One region of the Lactobacillus sp. VURO6/B1 (VP7) genome, then DNA from elsewhere that is predicted to be linked to it. Evidence: a T-box and tRNA genes for the amino acid it is inferred to sense, from the RefSeq annotation. Region 1 holds a T-box; the other holds one or more tRNA genes.
The links. The T-box of region 1 lies ahead of leuS (leucine--tRNA ligase). A T-box ahead of a tRNA ligase gene usually reads a tRNA of that ligase, here a tRNA-Leu.
Positions count from the first base shown of each region.

Region 2: it encodes a tRNA-Leu, which carries the amino acid that the T-box ahead of leuS (leucine--tRNA ligase) is inferred to sense. The anticodon was not compared.

Region 1 covers NZ_JBVOWJ010000012.1:91,259-94,685, reverse strand. Annotated here, with positions in the region: gene ACZ2M0_RS08020 (cupin domain-containing protein) at 106-594, shown strand; gene ACZ2M0_RS08015 (phosphatase PAP2 family protein) at 654-1,346, opposite strand; T-box leader at 1,373-1,563, shown strand; gene leuS (leucine--tRNA ligase) at 1,603-3,427, shown strand, end outside.
Region 2 covers NZ_JBVOWJ010000002.1:65,911-69,337, reverse strand. Annotated here, with positions in the region: gene pcrA (DNA helicase PcrA) at 1-1,016, opposite strand, end outside; gene ACZ2M0_RS01495 (glycoside hydrolase family 73 protein) at 1,097-1,744, opposite strand; tRNA gene ACZ2M0_RS01490 (tRNA-Leu) at 1,910-1,995, opposite strand; gene ACZ2M0_RS01485 (ABC transporter ATP-binding protein) at 2,068-3,427, opposite strand, start outside.

The DNA.
Region 1 (3,427 bases):
GGTAGATGTTGTTTGCCTACAAAAAATTCAGCTGACAATAGAGACAAAGTGAGCTAAATTTATATTAAAGGAATTTAATTATTCAAAATTTATTAAGGAGAAAAAATGCAAAGAAACGACTATATCAAAAGTTTAAATCTTGAACCTCACCAAGAAGGCGGCTGGTTTAGACAAGTTTATACTAGTGACGAAGAATTTTATGATAAGGATAGCAAAGGAAATCGTTTTTATTACACTTCCATTTACTTTTTGCTTGATGATACCAGCTGTTCTCACTTTCACCGACTGAACCATGATGAAATGTGGTATTACCACGATGGAGAAACAATTACTATTCATTGTATTTTTCCAGATGGTAAATATACTGCTGTTAAGTTAGGCAAAAATGTTTCGGCTGGAGAATGTATGCAATTCAAAGTTCCCAAACACACCATTTTTGCATCAGAAGTTACTAAACCAAATAGTTTTTGTTTAGTAAGTTGTGTTGTTTCACCAGGATTTGATTACCATGACTTTGAGATGCTTAAAAAGGCAGATTTATTAAAACAGTACCCTGCATATAAAAGCATCATTGAACGACTAGCACTAGATTAGAGTAATTTTGACATAAAAAAGGATTCAAGCTTATTTTCAAAGCAATGAATCTTTTTTACTTAATAAATATTTTTTTGTGCTCTTTGATTTTCTAAATAATAGTGGTATAAGAAAGAATAACCAATCAAAAGAAATGCAATTCCTTCTAAAAAACCACCAACCACATCAGAAGGGTAGTGAACGTGGTTGAAAATCCTTGTATAACCAATTAGTATTGGAAAACAGGCCCAAATGATGCATAATACAGTTTTTATAGCTTTATTTTTAATTAATAAAATTGTTAAAACAATCAAAATCCCAAATAATGTGGCACTGCCAACTGAATGTCCTGATGGAAAACTATAACCGTGAGCTGCCACAAGGTGTTGGGTAAGCGGTCTGTGACGAGCTATTGCGTGTTTGATGATCCAGTTGTATCCGTTAGCCGCAATCATTGTTCCAGCAGTAAAAAATGCATAAGCAAATTTTCTGCAAAACGCCAAAACAATTACCAAGATGATCGTTTCGAGCATAATTACGTTAGTATTACCTAAATTAGTAAATGTAGTTGCAAACTTGATTGTGGCAGGATTGTTATTGCAAATAATATTTATGACAGTTTGATCAAATTTTTGGATAAACTGGTTTTCGGAAGCAACTAAAATTGCCCACGCTGCATAAGCAATCAAAAAGATTGTAGCAGGTACTATTGTGTCTCTTTTTGTCTGAATTGTTTTGTTCAAAAACTTTCTCCCCTTGTTTTTTTTATTCATTGTGGTAAATTATAATCATTATTGGTCAAAAAATAAAGATCAGGAACTAGTAGCAATTTTGTTTTTCTATAGAGAAGAGTCGGAAGGTGCAAGACTTGAAAAATAGGTTGTGAACTGAGCCTGGAACAAATCTAACGTTTGCTATCCGCGTTAAGGGGCATGAGTGTCGCACTTTTGGTGCGGAACTTAGGTGGTACCGCGATTATTCGTCCTATGAAAAAATATTTCATAGGACTTTTTTTATGAGGTAAAAAATATGTACAATCACAAAGTTGTCGAAAAAAAATGGCAGGATTACTGGGAAAAAAATCAAACATTTAAAACCGGTAATGACCCGAAAAAGAAAAATTATTATGTTTTAGATATGTTTCCTTTTCCATCCGGTAAAGGACTGCATGTAGGACACCCAGAAGGTTACACAGCAACCGATATTGTCGCACGAATGAAGCGCAGTCAAGGCTATAACGTCCTTCACCCAATGGGTTGGGATGCTTTTGGTCTTCCTACTGAACAATATGCTCTTCAAACGGGACAAGATCCGGCTGTTGTTACTACTGAAAATATTGCTAATTTTAAAAGACAGCTCAATACTCTAGGATTCTCATACGACTGGAACAGAGAATTGGCAACTTGTGATCCAAAATATTACAAGTGGACGCAATGGACTTTTGAGCAAATGTATAAAAATGGCTTGGCTTATGAAGCAGAAGCACCGGTTAACTGGTCACCCGATTTAGGTACAGTTGTTGCTAACGAAGATATTGTTGATGGTAAGACTGAACGTGGTGGTTACCCAATATATCGTCGTAACATGAAGCAATGGATGTTAAGAATTACCAAATATGCTGACCGTCTTCTTGCAGGCCTAGATAATCTTGACTGGCCAGAAAACATTAAGGAAATGCAACGTAACTGGATTGGTCGTTCAGTAGGTGCCCAAATTACTTTTAAGGTCAAAAATTCTAATGAAACATTTGATGTCTTTAGTACACGTCCGGACACATTATTTGGCGCAACTTATGCTGTGTTAGCTCCTGAAAACAAATTAGTCAAAAAAATTATGACTGATGGTCATAAAGATGAAGTCAATGCCTATATTAAACAAATTGAATCTAAGTCCGACCTTGAAAGAACAGATTTAAATAAAACTAAGACTGGCGTTTTTACTGGTGCATATGCAATTAATCCTGTGAATAATAAAGAAATTCCTATCTGGATTGCTGACTATGTACTTGGCAGTTATGGTACTGGTGCGGTCATGGCAGTTCCTGCCCACGATACACGTGATTATGAGTTCGCTCGGAAATTCAATTTGCCTATTAAGGCTGTTATTAAAGGTGGAGATATTGCTCAGGAAGCATTTACCGGTGATGGTCCACACATTGAATCAGAGTTTCTAAACGGCCTTAATATTGCAGATGCTAAAGAGAAAATTGTTGCCTGGCTTACTGAACACCATGCTGGAGAAAAAAAGGTCAATTACAAATTACGCGACTGGGAATTTAGTCGTCAGCGCTATTGGGGCGAGCCAATTCCAGTAATTCATTGGGAAGATGGGGAAACTACTTTAGTTCCTGAAGATGAATTGCCACTGGTTTTACCACACGCAACCGATATTAAGCCGTCAGGCACACCAGAAAGCCCCTTAGTAAACTTAAAAGACTGGGTTAATGTAGTTGATAAAAATGGCCGTAAGGGTAAACGTGAAACTAATACTATGCCTAACTGGGCGGGTTCTTCATGGTACTTCCTGCGCTTTGTTGATCCGCGCAATGATAATAAATTAGCCGATTACGAATTGCTCAAGAAGTGGATGCCGGTTGATCTTTATATCGGTGGTGCAGAGCATGCTGTACGACACCTGCTTTATGCTAGATTTTGGAATATGGTTTTATATGATTTGGGAGTTGTTCCAAATGAAGAGCCATTCCAAAGATTATTCAATCAGGGATTAATTCTGAAAGACCATGATAAAATGTCTAAGTCAAAAGGCAATGTAGTTAACCCGGATGACGTGATCGATGAGTATGGTGCAGACAGTCTGAGAATGTACGAAATGTTCATGGGACCTCTTGATGCTT
Region 2 (3,427 bases), on a different contig from region 1:
TTAGCAATGATAAAGTGTGCTTCATCGTCGCCACTTTGAGCTCGATAATAAGTTACTTTTGCTCCTTCACCTTGGTCTGTCCATAATTTTTTAGCCTTACGGTTGCTATTATTCTTAATGACTGCGTTAGCGGCAGCCAAAATATGTCCAGTTGAACGGTAATTTTGTTCCAACTTGACGGTTTGTACGCCTGCATCATGATAATCTTTTTCAAAATTCATGATATTTTCCATGTTAGCACCGCGCCAACCATAGATAGACTGATCCGCATCTCCCACAACGCAAATATTTTTATATTGTGCAGCTAATGCATGACACAATTCATATTGAGCCTGGTTGGTATCCTGGTATTCATCAACCAGTAAATAGCGAAACTTATTTTGGTAAAAATGCAAAACAGTAGGATCAGTTTTAAACAGAACTAAGGTCTGCATGATCAAATCATCAAAATCCATAATTTGATCATTCTTTAAACGTTTTTGATATTCCTGATAAACTTGGGCAGTTACTTTTTCAAAAGGTGAAGCAGCACTGGCAGAATATGCATCTGGAGTGAGTAAATCGTTTTTGCCATTAGAAATAGCAGACAAAATTCTGCGTGGCTCGTACATTTTAGGATTAATATTTTGCTCTTTTTGAATATGTTTGATTAAAGTGAGCTGTTCGGCCGAATCAGCAATCGAAAAATTACTGGTATAACCAATTTTTTCTGCGTCTCGCCGTAATATTCGCACACAAAGAGCGTGAAAAGTAGACATCCAAATACTGTCAGCCTGTTGTCCCAATAATTTATGCTCACGCTCTCTCATTTCAGTGGCAGCCTTATTGGTAAAAGTAATAGCCAAAATATTCCATGGCGCAATCCCTTTTTCAGCAACAAGGTAAGCAATTCTTCTGGTTAAAACAGAAGTTTTCCCTGAACCTGCTCCTGCAACAACTAATAATGGTCCTTCAGTAATCTGCACTGCCTTTTTTTGCTGTGGATTTAAACCTGCTAAAATTGATTCTGCGCTCATTTTGAATTCTTTCACCCCAAAAATTTTTTAACTATTCTATTGTACCAAAAATCATGACCATATTTTGAGTTGATTGCATTCTATTTATCAAAACGTGCAAGATCGTATTCTTCGATTAGCTTAATTAATTTGTCGGCATAATTCGGGTCAGTTGCATAGCCGTCTTTAACTAGAGCTCGAGCCTGCGTTTGATAGTTCTTAGCAGCTAGAACGTGACGATATTGTTTTGCGTCCCAAGTTGTCCCCTTTTGGAACAAGCGCGCATGAGCCCTTATAGAAGCTTCATAGGAATCATAGATTTGAAAGCGAGCTTTAACAACTACCCATTTACCTTTTTCAAACTCTTTGGTTTTTAGTACTGCCGAAGTATTAGGGTTATTTCCTTTGACGCCAAATAGGTTATTGTATTTTTGTGAAAGGTCGCTTTTGCCATAATCACTTTCAAGGCAGGCCTGAGCAATAGTAATACTTGGCAAGAGATCGAAGGATTTATCCACTTCTTTAGCTATCGGACCTATTTCTCTGATAAAAGCTTTGTGTTGCCTGATGATCTTCTGCCTGGCCTGTTCTCGAGCAAGCTGCTCCTGTCTAATCTGCTCTGATTGAATTGCCTGTCTGCGATAATAACGAAAAGTTGCAAAAGCAATAATCAATAAAAATAGAATGATAAATGTTCGAATGATGATCGCTGTATTAGATAATTTTTTGCTTTTTCGTTTTCTCGCCATTTGTTTTCCCTTGCTTTAAAAATCTCCTCTTAAGTATAACCTCTCTTGAGTATAAATTATGCAATGTAATTAATTTTTAAAATAAAAGTAGTAAGCTAACATGACAATTTTGCTCATATATAATTAAGTATACAAAAAAAATGGAGCCAAAGCTCCATTAAAAAATGCGGGCAAGAAGACTCGAACTTCCACGATCTAAAAGCGATCACAAGATCCTTAGTCTTGCGCGTCTGCCATTCCGCCATGCCCGCAACACATTCAATACTATAACCCAAAATTAAATTTAACACAAGACTTTTCTTACTCATTTTAGCTAAAAAGCTTTAATCGACCATTTGCTCATTTACATACTTGGCATACAAACTGTGATTTTGCATTAATTCGTGGTGAGTACCATGACCTGTAATTTTACCGTTCTCTACAAAATAAATTTGATCAGCATTAACTATCGTAGCCAGGCGGTGTGCGATAACCAATGTGGTTCTATTGACCATTAGTTTATCAAGAGCCTGTTGCACTTTTCCCTCGGATTCCGAGTCCAGACTTGCCGTTGCTTCGTCCAGCATCAAAATTTTAGGATTACGCAAAAAAGCTCGGGCAATAGCTAAACGTTGTTTCTGACCACCAGATAGTTTAATTCCCCGTTCACCAATTTCAGTCTCCATTTGATCAGGAAATTCCCGCACAAATTGATCGGCATAAGCCAAAGCCAATCCGTGCCAAAGTTCATCGTCCGTCATGTCCTTAGTCAAACCATAAACCAAATTTTCCCGAATTGTTCCGGAAAAAATAGCACTGTTCTGAGAAACATAGCCTATTTGGGAGCGCCAATTTGCCAGGTCAATATCTTGAATATTTTCATCCCCAATAGTGAATTTGCCACTTTCAGGCTGATAAAAGCGTTCTAATAAGGCAAAAATGGTAGATTTGCCGCCACCACTAGGTCCCACAAAGGCAATTACAGAGTTGGGTTTTGAAACAAATGAAATAGATTGTAAAACGGGTTCATTTTTAACATAGTTAAAGCTAACGTTTTGTGCTGTCAACGTTTTATTACTCAAATCAAAAGTATGATGACTTAAATTCTTTTCAGGTTCAATTTGTAAAATTGCTTGTATGCGTTCAGTTGAACCCAAGGCTTTTTGTATCTGTGAAAAGAAAGTTGCAAAATTAGCAACTGGTGCAATCACGTTAAACAGATATAGTAAGAATGCTACAAGAGAACCACTGGTCAAAGAACCCTGACCTACGCGAATAATACCAAATGCCAGAATGCCTGCAAAAGCCGCCATCATCAAAGTCATGATAATCGGCTGCAAAATAGCTTCAACCCGAGCGTCCAATACGCCAATAGTAAAAATCTTCTTGATCCTGTGGTTACCCGATTCTTGTTCATACTGTTCGCCATTACTGGATTTAATTAAACGTACCTCAGACAATTTTTCACTGACATCACCGTTAAATTTAGCTGTTTCTGACTGCAATTTGCGACCAAGTCTCACCATAATGCGACCAATTGGCAATAAAATTACTACCACAATAGGGATTACGGTAAACATTAAGGTGGCCATTTGCCAATCCATCACAAATAAGATGATTAATGAGAAAAATAGTTGTATTGCCCCAGTAATAAAGTTAGGAAATTGAGAAGCCAGCAAATCTTTAATAATTCCCGTATCATTA